3 regions of the Shewanella sp. SM68 genome follow, and region 2 is predicted to be linked to each of the others. Evidence: predicted binding sites of a transcription regulator. Region 2 holds the regulator's gene; each other region holds the start of a gene.
What was found. Region 2 encodes sigma-54, which starts transcription at its own class of promoters, with help from an activator protein. Its sites were predicted from a motif close to GTTGGCACGNNNNTNGNNT; they were not measured.
Positions count from the first base shown of each region.

Region 1 (7,064 bases), on a different contig from region 2:
CCATCAAGTAACATACGCACCATGTCATGGGTTGTTGCTGCCGCTACTTGTGCATCTAAAGCGGTTTGCTTGTAGGCATTAAATGGATCGTACTCATTTAACATTTTTTACTGCTTCCTATGAAAACAACTGACTTGCGGAATTAAACTGATTAATGGTGGATTCCATTGCCGTAAACTGGGTTAAATAAATCTGATACTTTTGATTCATTTGATAATCATGGCGCGCCATACTGTCATTCACACTTTTAATCTGCTTATTTAGCGCTTCCTGCTTTTGATCGATATAGCCATTGAACTGTGTAAAAGGTTTTAGGGTCTTTTCTATGCTTTTGATATAACTGTCAGGACCAGTAAACATGGCTTGTACTTTTTCTGGATCACTTTTAAAGCTATCGGTCAGCTTAGCATCATCAATTTTTAGTTTTCCGTCTCGTCCAATCTCAATTCCGATATCAGACAAACGCATGCCATTAGCAGCCGTTGCAAATACAGAATCACGTAATTTAGACTGGAGAAGGCGAATAGAGGTATCCCCCTTCAACACACCAATTTGCGCTTCACTCACTGCAGTGCTTTTGTCTTCCTTATCTTTATCGGAAGAGCCAGAGTCAGAGGTTTTAACGCCCATAGAACGAGTTAATTGATTAATTTGCGTCATTAAAGAATTAAATGAATCGACAAAATCCTTAACCGCTTTCTTATTCGCTTCAAAATCGTCAGTGACTTTAATCATGCTGCTTTCACCAGCCGCATGCACCTTGACTAATTCGAGGCTGACACCATCAACAACATTTTCTAGATAGTTACTACTGCTGGTAATACTGATACCGTTTAATGTAAGTTCCGCATCTTGTGCTGCACGACGTTCTGTCATGCCCCAATCGGCACCGTTAAACTCAACCTTCACTTGATTCGCGACACCCGATTCCTTTGAAGACAGCATAAATTCGATTTGGTTACCTGTGCGCACTAATGACGCTTGTACACCAGGATTACCCACTTGTTTATTGATCACATCGCGTAACTGAGACACAGAAATAGCCGCACCGCCATTAACCGTTGCCAAATCAATTTCCATGCGCTTAGTCGGATCACTACCGACTTGAATACTGATAATGCCCGACGTTGGCAACAATTCACTTTCAGAGGAATAGGCTTTAGTCAGTTGATGCGCTTGCGCAAGTTTATGCACGCTCAAATCATAGTTGCCCTTTGGAGCATCAGATTTAACTGTCGCGGTCGCATTCTCGCCCGTAACCGTAGCAATTTTGCCTTTAGCTGCATCGCCACCCATTTCACTCAGCTTAGTGGCCATCTTCTTCATATTATTTTCGAGCAATGTATAGGCATCTAACTGTGTTTTGCTGGCAGTTAGCTTGCCTTTGTAAAGCGTATCTTTACCTGCGCGGTCTGCGCCAATCAGTTGCTGAGCAAATTGTGCTGCATTCATACCTGAAATCATGACTACCTCCACTCGTTCTAGAGCAAAACGCATGCCAAAAACAAGTTACTGTTTTTAAAGAAAATTAAATAATTAACTGGCCCAAACACAGCTAAATACTTCCGCATGAACACTTAAACAGGAAAACCATCTTCCACTTTGTGTTATCGAAAATTACCCACTAAAACATGAACCTTATAGGTTTCAATCTCGGGTTTAGCGACTACCGACCAATACATAAACCGTGGCTAAAATAAAAATGCCAGTCAGCGCAACTAACTGGCATTTTAGCCGTGACCAATGACATCACTTGCCCAATAGCATTAACGCAATAGACCCATGACTAAACCCGTGTTCTGGTTAGCTGAAGACAGTACCGTTGTACCCGCCTGAACTAATAATTGATTACGTGTCATATTGGCAGATTCAACCGCGAAATCGGCATCCATAATACGGCCGGCAGCGGCTTTAGTATTTTCAGTTACGCTGGCAAGGTTAGCCGCAGTATGGCCAAGACGGTTAATGTTGGCACCTAAGGTTGAACGTTCTGTCCCCACTTTAGCCAAGAAGGTATCAACAGCCCCGATAGCCGTATTGGCGGCTGCAGAAGTCAACAAATCACCAGTAACTGTCTTATCAATAGCACCTAAGGTAACTGACATTTGCTCTGCTCCATCCGAGCCAATCTGAAAGGTCACACCTTTGACGAGTACACCATCAGTAGCATCTTTAAATAAGTTATTACCCGCATAGGTTGTATTTTCTACAATCCGGGTAATTTCTGCATTTAATTGCTTAAATTCATCATCCAACGCTTTTAAATCTGCTGTAGAGTTAACGCCGTTTGATGCTTGAGTCGCCAATTCTTTCTGGCGGTTAGCAATAGTCGTTAATTCTTCTAACGCACCATCTGCGGTTTGCAGCATAGAGGTCGCATCAGAAATATTGCGTGAAGCCGTTTCCATGCCCTTTACGTTAGCGCTCATGCGGTTAGCAATTTGCAAACCCGCTGCATCATCAGATGCGCTATTGATACGTAAACCCGTCGACAGACGCTCCATAGCATTAGTTAATAGATTATTACTTTTATTAACAGCACCTTGTGCAACAATTGACGCGTAATTAGTGTGAACACCTAACATATCAGCTCTCCTAGAAAAAACAGTTATCTTGGCTATGCCTGAATCCCGGTATAGCTCCATAACTAAGTAAGGCGACAGCAACAGCGCAAAACTAAAACTTATTTAAAAATAGATGGGAGCACCTCTATAAAAACAGACTTAAATGGCATCCACAAAACGCCATAAAAAATGCCAGCAAGCTAAGCTTACTGGCACTTAAAACTAACTCAACTCGGCGTAATTAACGCAGTAGCCCCATCACTAAACCTGTATTTTGGTTAGCAGAAGACAGTACCGTTGTACCCGCTTGAACTAATAATTGATTGCGGGTCATATTGGCAGATTCAACCGCGAAATCGGCATCCATAATACGTCCAGCGGCAGCTTTGGTATTTTCAGTCACACTGGCAAGGTTAGCTGCAGTATGTCCAAGACGGTTAATGTTGGCGCCTAGTGTAGAACGTTCTGTACCGACTGCTGCGATAAAAGTATCAACAAGGGCAATTGCCGCATTCGCGCCAGTAGTTAAATCACCAGCAGCCAGCGCAGCATCATCTATGGCTGTTGTTGTAACAACCAATTTTTCACCCGTTCCGGCACCAATTTGGAAGGTAACACCAGCCTCCAACTTGGTGAATAAGTTATTACCGGCATAAGTTGTATTATCGAGAATACGGGTAATTTCGGTGTTTAATTGAGTAAACTCATCATTCAGAGCCGTTAAATCATCAGCAGAGTTCACACCGTTTGCCGCTTGAGTGGCGAGTTCTTTCTGGCGATTAGCAATGGTCGTTAATTCTTCTAACGCACCATCAGCGGTTTGTAGCATAGAGGTCGCATCAGAAATATTACGTGAAGCGGTTTCCATACCTTTAACGTTAGCGCTCATGCGGTTAGCAATTTGCAAACCAGCAGCATCATCAGATGCGCTATTGATACGTAAACCTGTCGATAAACGCTCCATTGCATTAGTCAATAGGTTATTGCTTTTGTTAACAGCACCTTGAGCAACAATTGAAGCGTAATTAGTGTGAACACCTAACATATGTAGTTCTCCATTAAATAACGAGCATTTGGGTTAGACCTGAGTTCAGGCATAACTAACTAAAGCGACTACACAAGCCCACAACTAAAATCGATATTTAAAAAATAGAGTGTATAGCACTGTAAAAACTAGACTGAAATGGCATGCACACCATAAAAAAATGCCAGCAAGCTAAGCTTACTGGCATTAAAACTAACACTGACTAATTGAATAACATTAGCGCAGTAACCCCATCACTAAACCCGTATTTTGGTTAGCTGAAGACAGTACCGTTGTACCTGCTTGAACTAATAATTGATTGCGGGTCATATTGGCAGATTCAACCGCAAAGTCGGCATCCATAATACGCCCTGCAGCGGCTTTAGTGTTTTCGGTAACGCTCGCTAAGTTAGCGGCAGTATGGCCAAGACGGTTAATGTTGGCACCTAAGGTAGAACGCTCAGTACCCACAGCGGCTAAGAAGGTATCCACAAGGGCAATCGCAGCATTGGCGGTACCACCTGTTAAAGTACCTGCGACAGTTTTAGGAATTGCGCCTAATTTAACATCCATTGTCTCCGTTGTTCCGGCGCCAATTTGAAATTTCACACCAGTACCTGAGGTCAATACACCAGTATCGAATAATTTATTACCAGCATAAGTGGTATTTTCTACAATACGCGTTATTTCGGCGTTCAATTGCGTGAACTCATCATTTAATGCCGTTAAATCAGCCGCAGAGTTAACGCCGTTAGAGGCTTGAGTAGCCAATTCTTTCTGGCGATTAGCAATGGTCGTTAATTCTTCTAACGCACCATCAGCGGTTTGTAGCATAGAGGTCGCATCAGAAATATTGCGTGAAGCCGTTTCCATACCTTTTACGTTAGCGCTCATGCGGTTAGCAATTTGCAGACCAGCAGCATCATCAGATGCACTATTAATACGTAAACCAGTCGACAAACGCTCCATAGCATTAGTTAAAAGGTTATTGCTTTTATTTACAGCACCCTGCGCAACGATTGAAGCGTAATTAGTATGAACACCTAACATAGTAGTTCTCCAGAAAATAACGATTGTTTTGGTTAGGCCTGAATCCAGGCATAACTCATTAAGGCGACATGAAAAGCTCTTCACTGAAGCCAAATAGCTTATTTTCAAAAATTAAATAATCACACTTAGGGTTCGCTTCAAAAATTAGAGCAGCAGAGCACTAACCTGTTCGCGGTTCGTATTTCCCTGCGCCATCAAAGATGTCACTTGATAGGCAAAAGGATAGGGTTGCATAAATTTATGCAAATGTTGGAGTTCAAATTTGGGCTGACTAGATGCGGTCAATTGCTTAACCTTCACCAGTAGTAAACGGTGGGATGCTTTAATATCATCAATTTGCACTGTGACTTTTTTATCTACCTTTGACACTTTAGCCAATGTCATTTTTAACTTTTCAGTATCCGTAAAATTCCATTCACGGGGATCCTGCCAACTAAATTTCTCTTCTAATGGTATATTCCTCGGCTCACCCGCTGGCAATCTTTGCCCTTCGCCCACCATTAAAATCCCCCCATTGAGCTTCATCCAAGTCTCATGCTGTGCAGTAAACACTGTGTCATTGGTCGATAAGCGGTCAATACTTATCCCTATCGAAGCTAAAACAGGCTCTATGATATCTTGTAGCTCTAAGCGATTTTTATTGGCAGGCAAAAGCAAATGCAATGTTTGCTTCTCAGTAAAAAGCGTAATCCGCTCATCGCGGTTCTTAGGTGATGTGAGATCGACTCGTCGGAACCTAAAAAAATGTAATGCCGCAGGCTGGGATGCTGAAATCAAATTCAAGTGATGATCGAGTAAACGCTTTCCTTGGTAATAAGGCCTAATCTCGATTAATTGTCTTCGACACTCCTCCGCTTTATGTAATGCATCTTCAACAACTGTGTTTTTACTGAACAAGCAGGTTTGTAGCTGTTTGTTCAGTTGACCTAGGATACTCTTGGCAGAAATCAAGCTCTGTAACACCACTTGCGATGCACTAATATTATGTTGCTCTTGAGTCACCTTAGCCCAACGTCCATAGGCTTCCAATCTATGCTTAGGTATGGGCCTCGCTTTCGGTGCACTGCGGGGCACACCTGATATCGGAGCAACATAATGAGACGTTACCGTCTGACTTTGGCGTAACTGACTAAGTGACTCACCTATCCCTTTGATCATTTAACTCATTACCTACATATGATTGAAAAGGGACAGCTGGCTTATCTGTACAAAAGTTTGCTGGGTAATTTTTAATGCGGTTAATTTGACATTGAACTCGGCAGTGGCAGCGGCATAATCGAGCTCCTGCGTTTCACCTATCACTTGTTTACTAAACAACACCATTTCTTCATGGGAGCTTTTAACTAACGCGAGATTATTTTGCTTGCCACCGAAATCGGTAATAGCAGCACCTATGCTATCTAAGGTTTCACTTAACGCTGTTTGTATTCCACTCGCGGCCGCACTAAAAGCAGGATCGCTTGGTGATAAGCTTGGATCATTTAATACGTTAATGTAGTCCATTGCTTGATTCAAAATATCTTGACCAGCATTGGAGAACAAGACTTTTTCGGCGGTGATATTAGCCGTAGTCCATGAAGAGCTAGATGTTTGTACCGTTCTCTCGCTAGCATCACCTTGGTAGACGTATCGCCCAGCAGTATCCTTAACTACCGCAGCTTTCTCAATCGCGTTACCCGAGAACAGGTAATTACCCGACTCATCAGTGGCGTTAATATTATCCACTAACCCCTTTAAGAGTTCTTCCATTTCAGAAGCATAGGATGCTCTATCCTCTTTCGAGAGATTCGAGCTATTAGTCGCAATACTGATTTCTTTCATCCGCTGCTGCGTCTCAACCATGCTGGATAAATATGTTTCAGCACGGCTCATATTGGTACTTAAGGAATCGATATTTTTAACATATTGCTGTACTAGTGCTAAATCACGTTGGTTATCCATTACCCGAACAACACCAATAGGATCATCCGAAGGCGATAGTATTGAAACACCTTTAGAGAGCATTTGATTCAAACGTGCCACATCATAGGTCGTGTTCTGCAAACTGTTTAAATTGTTAGTGTATAAATTTTGCATTGTTACACGCATGAATAAAGTCCTTAAAAGCTACTAAGCATAGTTTGAAACAGTTGATCTGCGGTGGAAATCACCTTCGCATTCGCCATATATGACTGCTGATAGATGATCAAATTAATCCCTTCTTCATCGGGATTTACACCACTGGTACTCGCCCATTGGGACTGCGCATCTTTTTGCAAATCTACACTGGTTTTAGCAAATGAAATCGCTTGGCGAGAAGCAGAACCTAACTGGCCAACCTTACTGGAAAAGGATTCCGCTAAGCTTGTATTACTGCCAAGGCTAGTAAAACTCAGCTCTTTATTCGCTAGCTGTACTAAAGCTTTTAAATTTGCGTTATCGCCTTG
Region 1 covers NZ_JAKKRU010000015.1:57,943-65,006, forward strand. Annotated here, with positions in the region: gene fliS (flagellar export chaperone FliS) at 1-104, opposite strand, end outside; gene fliD (flagellar filament capping protein FliD) at 118-1,464, opposite strand; gene L5M40_RS19855 (flagellin) at 1,767-2,585, opposite strand; gene L5M40_RS19860 (flagellin) at 2,806-3,609, opposite strand; gene L5M40_RS19865 (flagellin) at 3,826-4,638, opposite strand; gene L5M40_RS19870 (hypothetical protein) at 4,783-5,796, opposite strand; gene flgL (flagellar hook-associated protein FlgL) at 5,809-6,726, opposite strand; gene flgK (flagellar hook-associated protein FlgK) at 6,738-7,064, opposite strand, start outside.
Region 1: the regulator sigma-54 is predicted to act here: its motif matches at 1,485-1,503, upstream of fliD (flagellar filament capping protein FliD).

Region 2 (7,064 bases):
AGACGGCTAAGGTAAGGTTAAGGCCAGCGCCAGCGCAATGACCGCTAGTGTAATCGCCTGTGGCTTGTATCGTCGAGCGACAAATGTTTTGCCATGTGTGAATGGCAAGTTTTTTAAACTAGACATGAAGTGAAACTAACGATGAAGTGCTTAGTGTGAAGTGAAACTAACAGGCTTCGTCAAACTTAGCGTCGATTAAGGCACAAATGGCATCGAGAGCCGGCTCTGCATCTGGGCCTTCGGCGATAAGCTTAATGGTTTTACCCATGCCAGTTTCAAGCATCAGCAAGCCAAGCACACTGGCGGCCGATGCTTGTTTATCGCCTTGGATTAAGGTGATGGTCGCATCAAACTCGGAAGCCAGTACCACCAACTTAGTGGCGGCACGGGCATGTAAACCGAGCTTATTACAGATAGTTATCTGACGTTCAAGCTTTGGCATTGTTGAGCTCTCGATGACGGGCATACACTTTATGTTTACCGTTACTAAAGCGTTTTGCCAATTGCTCTGCGACGTAAACCGATCTGTGCTGTCCACCTGTGCAGCCAATGGCTACCGTTAAATAACTGCGATTGTTACGCTCGAGGTGTGGCAGCCAAGTCTCCAGTAAATTTTCGATTTGCCAGATGAACTTATTGACCAGTGGTTGGCGATTTAAGAACTCAGCTACGGGTTCATCTAAGCCAGTCAATGGCCGCAGCGCCAACTCCCAGTGGGGATTGGGCAGGAAGCGCACATCGAACATAAAGTCGGCTTCGGTGGGCATTCCGTGCTTAAAGCCAAAGGACTCGAAGTTGATCACGAGTTCTTTATCGACACTACCAAGGAGAATTTGTCTGACTTGGTCACTTAAATCATAGATATTCAAATTCGACGTATCTATGTAGTGATCGACCAGTTTTGACATAGGCTCGAGCAGTTTTCCCTCCAGCTTTATCGCTTCTTGCAAAGAGACTCGGCTCTTCGACAAAGGATGCAAACGGCGGGTTTCGCTGTAACGCTTAAGCAGAATTTTATCGCTGGAGTTAAGGAAGAAGCTCGTTAACTCAGTATCTGGAGGTAGGCTAGCGAGTTGTTTCACTAAGACCTTATCCTGCTCAGGCATGTTACGCACGTCGACACTGATGGCGACGAGATCGTTACTGCCTTTGAGTTGCTCAAGCAAACTGCCAATCAATGGCAAGGGAAGGTTATCGACACAATAATAGCCGAGATCTTCGAGTACCCTAAGGGCGACAGATTTGCCTGAGCCTGAGCGGCCCGACACTATGACCAGTTTCATCCAGTGATTACCTGATAGAGTTCCGTTTCATCATGCGTCTTGCGTAATTGCTTTAATATTTGCTTGTCGCTCAGCTTTTCGGCCATGCAAGACAAGGTACTTAAGTGCTGCTGACATTGGTCTGCAGGCACCAGTAGTGCAAATAAAATATCAACAGGTTGCTTATCGATAGCATCAAATGCTATCGGCTCTTCACACTTAATTAGTATGGCAATGGGCTGATCTATATCGGCTAGTCGACCATGTGGAATGGCGATGCCGTTACCTATACCTGTGCTCCCCATCTTTTCGCGCGCCACTAGGCTTTCGAATATCTCTTGAGATGAGAGGGTCGGGTACTGGGCAGCGACTAAGTCGCTGATGAGTTCCAGTACCTTTTTCTTGCTGCCCGGAGTGGCGCAGGTAGTGCACTCCGGCCGCAGTATGGTACAAAGTTCCATTATTAGTGTTTTGTTAACTTCTCTTTGTGTTTAATAACCTGACGGTCAAGCTTGTCAATCAGGGCGTCTATAGCGGCATACATGTCAGCATGCTCTGAAGTAGCAAAAACTTCACCACCTATGAGGTTTATTCTCGCTTCAGCAATCTGTTGCATTTTCTCAACATTGAGCACAACGTGCACATTATTGATCTGTTCGAAATGGCGTTCAAGTTTTGAAAACTTTTCTTCTACATATGCACGTAACGATTCGGTAATTTCGACATGGTGTCCACTTAGGTTTATTTGCATAGAAACGTCCTCCGATATCCACTGTAGGTTATAAACTTTTACGCTGATTAGAAGGTGGAATAAGCATAGCCTCTCGGTACTTCGCAATGGTTCTGCGGGCTACGTTGATCCCTTGTTCTGCCAGAAGTTGTGCCATCTTACTATCGCTTAATGGTTTTTTCTGGTTTTCCGCTGCAACCAGTTTCTTTATAAAGGCTCTGATTGCTGTGGATGAGCACTCACCACCATCGTCAGTACCGACGTGGCTAGAGAAGAAGTATTTTAGTTCAAAAAGTCCCTTAGGGGTATGCATGTATTTTTGAGTTGTGACCCGTGAGATGGTGGACTCATGCATTTCTACCGCTTCGGCAATATCGTTAAGCACCATAGGCTTCATGGCTTCTTCACCATACTCAAAGAAACCTTGCTGATATTGCACTATGCAATTAGCAACTTTAAGCAAAGTATCGTTACGGCTTTCTAAGCTCTTAATAAACCATTTAGCCTCTTGCAGATGGCCGCGAATAAATTGGCTATCGGCTTGGTTTTTGGTACTGCGTGCCATAGAAGCATAATGTTGATTTACATTGATTTTTGGCATGCAGTCAGGATTAAGCTCAACGACCCAGCGGCCATTTTTCTTCGACACAGACACATCTGGGATAACGTATTCGTCATTATTGGGCGTGATCAACAAACCTGGGCGAGGATTGAGGGTTTGGATAAGTGCTATACCATCCCTTAATTCATCTTCTTTTAATTTAGTCTTACGCATCAATAACCTAAAATCACGGGCGGCGATCAGATCTAAATGATCTTTGATCAGCATACGGGCGTTTTCTAGGTTGGGAGTATCAGCGGCGAAATGCGACAGTTGGATCAGCAGGCATTCACTTAAATCGCGGGCGGCAACGCCTATGGGATCAAAATGCTGAATACGCTTGAGTACGGCTTCGACTTCGTCAAGCTCAACTTCAGGATTGCCCATGGCTTCGAGAATTTCTTCAGTGCTTTGGGTGAGATAGCCCTGATCGTCGATGGCATCAATAATGGCGGTGGCAATGGCTAAATCGGTTTCAGAAAACGGCGTGAGGTTTTTTTGCCATTCTAAGTGTTCGTACAAACCTTCACTGGTCTCGCCTTGGAAGGGCATATCGTCTTCACGACTGCCGCCGGGGCCTGAGTTTGGGGAGGCGGTAAACACTTCATCCCATGTGGTGTCCATGGGGAGCTCATCGGGTATGGATTCTTTGGTTAGCGACTCTGCCGTGTCTATGGTGGAGCTGTCTTTTTCTGGTGGCAGAGTGCTAGATTCACTGAAATCCGTATCGGATAGCGTTTGGTTTACAGGGGTTTTAGTGGCGTCGAATTGATCCTCTTCCAGCTCGAGAAGGGGATTAGAATCTAATGCTTGCTGGATCTCTTGCTGCAGTTCTAATGACGACAGTTGCAACAGACGTATGGCCTGTTGTAATTGTGGCGTCATGGTTAACTGTTGACCCAGTTTGAGCTGGAGTGACGCTTTCATGTTACCGCTGATCCCTACGTTATTATTGTTGGATAAGGTCGCTTAATATTATCTTGAGTGAAGCCTAATGGCGGTATAAATTGTCTCCATAGGCTTCGCTCGATTAACTATAGCCTGAATTGTTCACCTAAGTACACAGCCCTAACTTGCTGATTGTCTAAGATCTCTGCTGGAGTTCCTTCGGCAATCAGGTTTCCGTGACTCACAATATAAGCATGTTCACATACATCTAATGTCTCGCGGACATTATGGTCTGTGATCAGTACGCCAAGGCCGCGACTTTTGAGTTGTTCGATAATCTTCTTGATGTCGATAACCGAAATAGGATCGACGCCGGCAAACGGTTCATCGAGCAAAATGAACTTAGGATTAGCGGCTAAAGCCCGCGCAATTTCGACGCGACGACGTTCGCCACCCGACAATGACATGCCTTGGCTGTCACGGATGTGGGTGATATGAAACTCTTCGAGCAGATGTTCTAGTTCTTCTTCTCGTTCTTCGTTTTTAAGTTCTTTACGAGTTTGCAGTACGGCCATGATGTTGTCATGAACAGTTAGCTTACGAAAGATACTGGCTTCCTGCGGTAAGTAACCTATGCCTTTGCGGGCACGCAGATGCATAGGATCTGCGGTTAAATCATCATCGTCGATAAAGATATGTCCCTTATCGCTCTTCACTAGCCCGACAACCATGTAAAAGGTCGTGGTTTTACCTGCACCGTTTGGACCGAGTAGGCCAACGACTTGACCGGTTTTTACCGTCAGACTGACGTCTTTAACCACTTGGCGACTCTTGTAACTTTTCGCCAGATTTTGTGCTCTTAAGGTGATTTGGGTCATTTAGAGTCCTGCTTTTTCACAGGTTTATCCGCTGGAGCATCTGATTTAGCATCATCTTGATAGTTTTCTGGCTGAATAATAGTGATCACGCGATCGTCACCACTGCCAGTACTCTCGGCCATCAATTTCTGTTGAATCATGTTATAGCGGATTAAATTGCCTGTAACTTGGCTACCCGCTTGATCTAATGACGCCATACCTTTCAGTGTTAAGGTGCGGCTTGCCATATCGTAACGAATTTCTTTCGCGCTTGCCGATGCTGGGCGGCCATCGTCTAATATTTGGCTATACGTAGCAGGGTTGCCTGTGGCGACCAAAGTTTTGCTATTTTCACCTTCAGCGGAAAATGCACGCAGTTCATTTGCTTGGATTTTTATTGAGCCTTGGGTAACTTCCACCGGACCAAAGAAGATGATCTGGTTGTTTTTGATATCCGCAGTTTGGCTCACAGCTTTAATTTTGACTTCTTGCTTTAAGTCGCCGACTTTCGCGAAAGCACTCATGCTCATAATTAGCATTAGGCTGGCAAGTAATACGTTATTTTGCTTCATATGTTCCTACTACCTGACTGGTCAATTGCACTTCTTGCGCGTTGAGGTCGGCATAAAGGCCTTGGCCTTGAATATTAAAATCTTTCCCTGTGACGTAAATGGTACGGTCAGAGGTCATTATCATAGTGTTGAGATCGAGTTCCAGATAACTGGTGGACAAGGTCTGAATCGGTTCTTCTGGGCTAATGGCATCGATAATAACATTATTTTCTAATACAACCTTGCCAGTTTCCTTGTTTAGCTTGCCCTGATCTGCCCTGAGTTGCCATTGTGCTTTACCTTGGTCTGGATAAACAAGATAAACAGGTTGAGTAAAGAAAGTTTGATTCGTTGAATCATAATGTTCCATGTGTTTCGCCGTCACACGGCTATTCACTAGTCCTTGCTCATTGAACTCAACACTGCGCAGATCTTCAACGATGAAATCTGGGGTATTTTGATCTTTTACTCTGTTATCGGAATCACCGCTGTGTTTGTTCTGGACCTGCCAGTAAAGCGCTAGTGCAGTTCCAAAAAAAGCGATAATCGCGAGTGTCACACGACTCATATACTCATTCCATGGGCCGAAGTGAATTTATTTTGACTTAGGAGTAACAGATCTGTGAGTTCACGCAGTGCACCGTGGCCACCATTGAGCGTAGTCACAAAATGGGCGTGTTGGCGTACATAGGGGTGGCCGTCAGCAACACTGACCGCTAAACCGACGACATTCATCACGGGGAGATCGACAATATCATCACCGATATAAGCCACTTCTTCTGGGGTGACACCATAAAGTGCGAGCAATGCTTCATAGGGCTCGAACTTATTGTCTACGCCTTGGTAAATATGGGTAACACCAAGGGCTGTCATACGGTTTTCAACGATTTTGGATTGACGTCCTGTGATCACGGCGAGGTTGAAACCGCTGGTGAGGAGTGAGCGCACGCCATAACCGTCACGGGTATGGAAGGCTTTGAGCTCTTCGCCGCTATTACTCAAGTAAATACGGCCGTCGGAAAACACCCCATCGACGTCACAGATTAACAGTTTAATCTTTTGCGCGCGTTGCCACACATCATCACTGATTGGGCCGTAAAATCCTTGCTGTGGCATTAAATGACTCCTGCTTTAACCATGTCTAGCATGTTAAGAGCGCCGATAGGATGGCGGTCTTTATCAATAACAATTAATCCGTTGATGTTTTTTGAGTCCATCACTTGCAGCGCTTGGGCGGCCAATACATTATCCGTGATCGTGACGCAGTTACGGGTCATCACATCGGCAATGGGCGTCGTGCGTAAATTCACTTCGGCATCGATAACGCGGCGTAAATCACCGTCGGTGAAGATACCAACCAGCTTGCGCTGATCATCGATAATCGCCGTCATGCCTAGGCCTTTCTTGGAGATTTCGTACAGGGCTTCTGTGATACAAATATCGTGGTTGACGAGCGGTAAGTCATCACCGCTGTGCATCACATCACAGACTTTTAACAGCAACTTACGTCCTAAAGCACCGCCGGGATGGGACATAGCAAAATCATCACGGGTAAAGCCTTTCGCTTGCAGCAGCGCAATGGCGATGGCATCGCCCATCACTAAGGTCGCTGTGGTACTTGAGGTTGGGGCAAGTCCAAGTGGGCAAGCCTCTTCTGGGACTTCAATACATAAATGCACTTTAGATAATCGCGCCATATTCGATTCGGGTTTACCCGTTACCGCAATAACAGGCACGCCCATACGTTGGATGACCGGCATTAAGGTGAGGATTTCACTCGACTCACCAGAATTTGAAATCGCTAAAATCACATCGTTATCGGCCAATACACCCAGATCGCCGTGGCTGGCTTCACCCGGATGCACAAAAAATGCTGGCGTTCCTGTGCTGGCGAGGGTGGCAGAAATCTTATTGCCGATATGGCCCGATTTGCCCATTCCCATGACAATCACTTTGCCAGTGCAGTTGAGGATCAACTCGCAAGCCTCTGCAAATTCAGCCGAATCAACATATTGATAAAGATTGTCTAGGGCTGACTTTTCAATGTCGATAACTTTACAACCCCATTGGCGCAGTTGTGATTTGTCTACCATGTCTATCTCTCTTTTTGCATTGTCTTTGTCGCCCCATTGATGGGATTGGAATAGCACAATTTGGTACGCGATAAAGATGATA
Region 2 covers NZ_JAKKRU010000005.1:255,373-262,436, forward strand. Annotated here, with positions in the region: gene L5M40_RS10870 (HPr family phosphocarrier protein) at 167-442, opposite strand; gene rapZ (RNase adapter RapZ) at 429-1,283, opposite strand; gene ptsN (PTS IIA-like nitrogen regulatory protein PtsN) at 1,280-1,723, opposite strand; gene hpf (ribosome hibernation promoting factor) at 1,726-2,013, opposite strand; gene L5M40_RS10890 (RNA polymerase factor sigma-54) at 2,042-3,520, opposite strand; gene lptB (LPS export ABC transporter ATP-binding protein) at 3,628-4,359, opposite strand; gene lptA (lipopolysaccharide transport periplasmic protein LptA) at 4,356-4,910, opposite strand; gene lptC (LPS export ABC transporter periplasmic protein LptC) at 4,897-5,457, opposite strand; gene kdsC (3-deoxy-manno-octulosonate-8-phosphatase KdsC) at 5,454-6,005, opposite strand; gene L5M40_RS10915 (KpsF/GutQ family sugar-phosphate isomerase) at 6,005-6,982, opposite strand.

Region 3 (7,064 bases), on a different contig from region 2:
GTGTCAGTCGCGGTGGACTTTAAACCTGGTGCCGCTGGAGAAAATGGTCAAGTAGCCCGTGTTGCCCGTACCGAACAAGAACTGACCAATATCCGTCGTTTGCTTGAAGGCGCGGTTGGTTTTAGCTCACAACGGGGTGATGTGCTGGAAGTGGTAACCGTTCCCTTTATGGATCAATTGGTTGAAGATTTACCCGCACCTGAGCTTTGGGAGCAACCTTGGTTTTGGCGTGCGATTAAGCTTGGTATTGGTGCGCTAGTGATTTTGGTGCTGATTTTAGCTGTGGTACGTCCTATGCTGAAACGCTTAATCTATCCTGACAGTGTGAATATGCCTGAGGATGGCAGATTAGGTAATGAATTAGCAGAAATTGAGGACCAATATGCGGCTGATACGCTAGGGATGCTCAATACTCAAGAGGCGGAATACAGTTATGCTGACGATGGTTCAATTCATATCCCTAATCTTCACAAAGATGATGATATGATTAAAGCTATCCGTGCGCTCGTGGCGAATGAGCCTGAGCTCTCTACTCAAGTCGTGAAAAACTGGTTACAAGACAATGGCTGAGAATAAAACGAAAGAAGTGGCTCCTGCGGCCGCACCTGCCTTTAATATCAAAGATATTAGTGGCGTTGAAAAGACCGCTATTTTACTCCTCAGTTTGAGTGAGGCTGATGCTGCATCCATTTTAAAACACTTAGAGCCGAAGCAAGTGCAAAAAGTGGGTATGGCCATGGCGGCAATGGATGAGTTTGGTCAGGAAAAAGTTATCGGGGTACATAAGCTGTTTCTTGATGATATTCAAAAGTATTCTTCAATTGGTTTCAACAGTGAAGAGTTCGTCCGTAAAGCCTTAACTGCTGCGCTGGGTGAAGATAAAGCGGGTAATCTGATTGAACAGATTATCATGGGCAGTGGCGCTAAAGGTTTGGACTCGTTGAAGTGGATGGATGCGCGCCAAGTGGCGACCATTATTCAAAACGAACATCCACAGATCCAAACCATTGTTTTGTCTTATCTAGAACCCGATCAAGCGGCGGAAATTTTTGGTCAATTCCCTGAGAATACCCGCTTAGACTTGATGATGCGCATTGCAAATCTTGAAGAAGTGCAGCCTGCTGCACTGCAAGAGCTGAATGACATCATGGAGAAACAGTTTGCCGGTCAAGGTGGCGCCCAGGCCGCGAAAATGGGTGGCTTAAAAGCGGCCGCCAACATAATGAACTACTTAGACACGGGTATCGAAAGCCAGTTGATGGAAACCATGCGCGAGTCTGATGAAGAAATGGCGCAGCAAATCCAAGATTTGATGTTTGTATTTGAAAACTTAATCGATGTCGATGACCGCGGTATTCAAGCCCTGTTGCGTGAAGTGCAGCAAGATGTACTGATGAAGGCGCTCAAAGGTACAGATGATCAGCTGAAAGAAAAAATCTTGGGTAACATGTCAAAACGTGCCGCTGAATTATTGCGTGATGATCTTGAAGCCATGGGCCCAATTCGCATCAGTGAAGTGGAAGTCGCCCAAAAAGAAATCCTGTCTATTGCTCGTCGCTTAAGTGACAGCGGCGAAATCATGTTAGGCGGCGGTGGTGGCGATGAGTTCCTCTAATCCGAGCGACAATAAATTGTTGAATAAGGTCTTGAGCGAAGGAGATGTCGAATTTAGTCACTGGGCGCTGCCAGATGTGACTGAAGCCGATGATGACTCTATCTCAAATCTGTTCGGCCATTCAAATCATCAAGCCGCTAAGTCGACTACAGTGGAAAGTGTTTCTCCACCGACTATTGCTGAGATTGAAGACATTCGCGCCCAAGCCGAAGAAGAAGGCTTTAGCGAAGGTAAGCAGCAAGGGTATGAGCAAGGGCTAGAAAAAGGGCGTTTAGAAGGGTTAGAGCAGGGCCATACTGAAGGGTTCTCCCAAGGGCATGAGCAAGGATTAGAAACCGGTTTAGCCCAAGCAAAAATATTGCTCTCGCGTTTTGAAACCTTATTAGCCCAATTTGAAAAACCATTGCAATTGCTCGATGGCGATATTGAACTCTCGCTACTAAACCTGAGTATGACATTAGCGAAATCTGTCATTGGCCACGAATTAAAAACTCATCCAGAACAAGTGCTTTCGGCATTGCGCTTAGGTATAGAATCGCTGCCGATAAAAGAACAAACGGTCACAATCCGCTTGCATCCTGACGATGTTATTTTAGTCGAACAACTTTATTCCAGCGCTCAATTGACCCGCAGTAAGTGGGAACTTGAAGTTGACCCTTCCTTAAGTCCAGGTGACTGTATTCTCAGTAGTCATCGTTCTTTAGTGGATTTGACCCTCGCATCGCGTATCGATGCTGTATTTGAGTCCTTACGGAACCAACATGCTCACTTAAGTGACAAGCAGCGTCAACTGCAAGAGGCGATAGAGGTTGAAGATACCGCAAAACACATTGCTGCTTCTGAGGCTGTGGGATCAGAGCTTGATGATCAGGTTGTCGATACGGTTTCTCAACATGCTGAGGATATACAATTTGCCTCAAACACAGGTGAGCAATTAGAGGCAGAATCAGATGCAAAATCGCCAACATCAACTGCTGAATAGGCTTAATCATCATCAGGGTAAGGTGCCGCCATTTCGCGCTGTGGCCAGTGGTCAACTGGTGCGTGTTGTCGGCTTAACCTTAGAAGCAAGCGGTTGCCGTGCGCCTGTGGGCAGTTTATGTTCGATCGAAACCATGGCGGGCGAGTTAATAGCCGAGGTGGTCGGGTTTGATGGCGAACTATTATATTTAATGCCCATTGAAGAATTGCGTGGTGTATTGCCTGGTGCGCGGGTTGTGCCTTTGGGGGAACAAACTGGACTCAATGTTGGTTTATCCCTGCTAGGACGCGTACTCGATGGTAACGGCGTGCCTTTAGATGGTTTAGGCGCGTTGCAAACGGACCAACAAGCGCCAAGACATAGCGCTGCCATTAATCCTTTATCTCGCCGTGCTATTACTGAACCGCTGGACGTTGGCGTTCGCGCTATCAACGCTATGCTGACCGTGGGCAAAGGCCAACGTATGGGCTTGTTTGCGGGCTCAGGTGTCGGTAAGAGTGTACTCTTAGGTATGATGACTCGCGGTACTACCGCCGACATTATTGTGGTTGGGCTAGTGGGTGAGCGTGGCCGGGAAGTGAAAGAGTTTATTGAGGAAATTCTTGGTGAGAAAGGTCGAGCGCGTTCAGTCGTTGTTGCTGCGCCTGCGGATACATCGCCTCTGATGCGCCTTCGCGCCTGTGAAACCTCTACTCGTATTGCCGAATATTTCCGCGATTTAGGCTATAACGTTTTATTGCTTATGGACAGTTTAACGCGCTACGCCCAAGCGCAGCGGGAAATTGCTTTGGCTGTGGGTGAACCGCCTGCGACTAAAGGTTATCCGCCCTCTGTGTTTGCAAAATTGCCACGTTTAGTTGAGCGCGCCGGAAACGGTGGCCCTGGACAAGGTTCAATTACGGCATTTTATACTGTGTTGACGGAAGGAGACGATCAACAGGATCCCATTGCCGATGCTTCGCGGGCGATCCTCGATGGTCACATTGTCTTGTCACGTTCGCTTGCGGATTCGGGGCACTATCCTGCAATTGATATTGAAGCTTCTATTAGCCGAGTCGCGCCTATGGTGATTTCCAATGAACATTTGGAGGCTATGCGCCGCGTGAAACAAACCTATTCTTTGTATCAGCAAAATCGAGATTTGATTTCTATTGGGGCCTATGCCCAAGGAAGCGATCCTCGCATTGATAATGCGATACGACTGCAGCCAGCAATGAATGCTTTTTTGCGACAAACCATGCGTGATGCATTTAGCTTTGCCGATAGCCAAGTCATGCTTGGGCAACTTGCTGCACAGTGCAAATAATGGCGTCATCGAATTAATCGAGGTCTAGTATGGCTAACGCCGATCCCTTGTTGTTAGTGTTAAAGCTTGCCAATGATGCCGAAGAACAAGCGGCTTTATTGTTAAAATCTGCGCAGTTAGAGTGTCAAAAACGGTTGAATCAACTCAGTGCTCTAAATAACTATCGCTTAGAATACATGAAGCAAATGCAATCCCAGCAAGGTCAAGCCATTAGTGCTAGTCACTATCACCAGTTTCACCGTTTTATTCGTCAGATTGATGACGCTATTATCCAGCAAAATCGCGTCGTAGCCGACGGTGAAAAGCAAAAAGAATATCGACAACAACATTGGTTGGAAAAGCAAAAAAAACGTAAGGCAGTAGAATTACTCTTAGCCAGTAAAGAGAAGAAGCGTCAAGTGGTTGAACAAAAAAGGGAGCAAAAAATGACCGATGAATTTGCTTCCCAGCAATTTTATCGCCGTCATCAACGTTAGTGAAATGATAGGCATCTTTACTGCTCGCGAGCCGGATAGGCTCTTTAGTTTTTTGTATTGATGGCATAAGCATCAATTTGACACCTCCCAGAGTTAATTCTTTTCGATATGCTGTCGTAAAACCTGATGTTTTGGCATCTTATTTGCTTTGATTTAGTCCATGACCCTGCAACCGCAGTGTTTAATTGACGTTTCTACCTAGCCATTTTCTTTTTTTGCTGGGTGATGTTTGGGAGCACTTATGCAACAAATGACCAATATCCTGTTAAGTAAAACAGGCAACTCTGCGGCCAATTCCGCTAAGACATCTTCCCAAGAGTCTAATAATGAAGACTTTTCATCTACACTTGCGTCAGTCACCGCTAGCTCATTTTCTATTTCTGCGTCTAAAAAAACCATTGCTAACACTGATGATACTGTGCAGGTTACCTCTGCGGATAAAGTAAAAGATGACGATATATCAACTGATGACGCCGACGTAAATCTCATTTTTGCCCAAATTAGCATGGCAAATGATATGAAGAAAACGGCATCAGATGGAGATAGTTTGCCGCTAGCATTTTTAAATGCTGAAGAAGATATAACTGGTGAAGAAAATATTGATACTTCATCAGCGTTATTAATCGGCTCAGCATTGGCATCTACTGTTTCTGCTGAGATTGAACTGGCATCAGATATAGATGCCGATGACGCGGGTTTTTCTGCTGAATTACAAAAGTTAGTTTCTACTAGCCCAGATATGGCAGCAATTTCAATCGCAGATGACGTGAAACCATCTTCTTTGACTGATAAGTCACTCGTACAAATTCTCCCCATAGACCCAAATATACTTGAAGTGTCAGCGGATAGTGATGCTGTGATTGATCCAAATTTGACCGATGACGCTTCAGAATTACCTTTAGAAGACACTGAGCTTGTCTCTGCCACTGAAGTCGGGGTGAGTATAGATGAGTCTTTAGTTGAGAATGAGGTCACACTTAATGCTGTGATTAATCAAGCGGGCTTAGCGAACAGTGCAACGATAAAGTCGGCAACCAACACTGCGGCAAAAGCAACGACTAGTAGCTCGACAGTGAATAGTCCCAATACGGCTAATATCGCGACCTCGGGAAATACTTTCGACCTGAATACCTTAGGCTCTTCAACTTCATCTGAACCATTAGATACAACATCTGTAACAGAAAGTGATCTTGATGGGAGTCCCAATTCCGATTTGGCTGCTAACCTATTACTGAAAGATGCTAAATTAACGGTTGCGATGGATATTCCCAGAGACGAAAGTTTTATGGATGATAGTAATACTTTCTCAGAACTTAAGTCGACATCATCCATACAGACACTCTCGATGTCACAATTAAATCGCCAAGAAACCATGCAAGTTCAGCTGTCATTGCGTCAAGGAGTAGAACAGCAAAACCAAATGCAGGAGATGATCCAACGATTTTCACCTGTAATGAAGCAGCAATTGATTACTATGGTGAGTCAAGGCATCCAACATGCGGAAATCCGGCTCGATCCCCCTGAGCTTGGGCATATGTTGGTAAAGATCCAAGTGCATGGCGACCAAACCCAAGTACAGTTCCATGTTACTCAGCCGCAAACGCGTGATCTGGTTGAACAAGCTATGCCAAGATTACGTGAGTTATTGCAAGAGCAAGGGATGCAGTTGGCTGACAGCCATGTTTCTCAAGGCGATCAAGGTGAGCGTCGGGAAGGTAGTTTCGGTGATGGCGGCAGTTCAAATGCGGCTGATATGGATGAAATCTCGGCAGAAGAGTTACATTTAGGTTTAAATCAAGCGATTAGTGTAACTTCAGGTATAGATTATTACGCTTAAGCAGGTAACCTATAGCAATGACTGACATAATTACGTTTCAAATAAAACTGTAATGAGTTTCCGCCTAAATTAAAGAGAATAGTGATGGCTAAGGAAGAATCGTTAGAACTTGAAAGTACTGAAGAGCCTAAGAGTAAGAAGAAACTATTTATTTTTGCTGGTGTAGGCGTTTTAGTCGCGCTGTTAATCGGTGGCGGCGTCTGGTTCTTTATGGGAAGCAGTACCGAAGAGGTTCCCGCCGTAGCAGCAGATAGTGCTGTTCAGGCTGAAGTACCAGCATCAGGAGAAGTAGCTACCGCATCATACGTGCCTATGCCGCGTCCTTTCTTATTCAACTTACCTGGGCCTGATAGGGCTCGTTTAGTTGAGATTAAAGTGCAGCTGATGGTGCGTGGTACCGATGATGATGTGCTAACACAAAAACATATTCCGCTGATTGAAGATGCGCTTTTAACGACCTTTAGTGGTGCAGATGTGCAAAAGCTCAGCACGCAAGCGGGGAAAGATGAGTTACGGCAGTTAGCACTTTTGAGTGTGCAAAATACTCTACAGTCAGTAACTGGGCGTAAGGTTGTCGAGAAAGTACTATTTACCGGTTTTGTAATGCAATAACCCTTTAACTTCAGCACCAAAAGAGGCGAAGGCAATATAGTGAGTGATTTATTAAGCCAAGACGAAATTGATGCGCTATTGCACGGGGTTGATGACGTCGATGATGACGAAATTGACGCTGTTGGAGAAGATGCCCGTTCCTACGATTTCTCTTCCCAAGATCGAATAGTTCGTGGGCGTATGCCGACGCTGGAAATCGTGAATGAGCGTTTTGCGCGCCATTTGCGCATTAGTAT
Region 3 covers NZ_JAKKRU010000008.1:126,879-133,942, reverse strand. Annotated here, with positions in the region: gene fliF (flagellar basal-body MS-ring/collar protein FliF) at 1-570, shown strand, start outside; gene fliG (flagellar motor switch protein FliG) at 563-1,615, shown strand; gene fliH (flagellar assembly protein FliH) at 1,602-2,597, shown strand; gene fliI (flagellar protein export ATPase FliI) at 2,566-3,903, shown strand; gene fliJ (flagellar export protein FliJ) at 3,933-4,379, shown strand; gene L5M40_RS14135 (flagellar hook-length control protein FliK) at 4,621-6,216, shown strand; gene fliL (flagellar basal body-associated protein FliL) at 6,301-6,828, shown strand; gene fliM (flagellar motor switch protein FliM) at 6,868-7,064, shown strand, end outside.
Region 3: the regulator sigma-54 is predicted to act here: its motif matches at 4,510-4,528, upstream of L5M40_RS14135 (flagellar hook-length control protein FliK).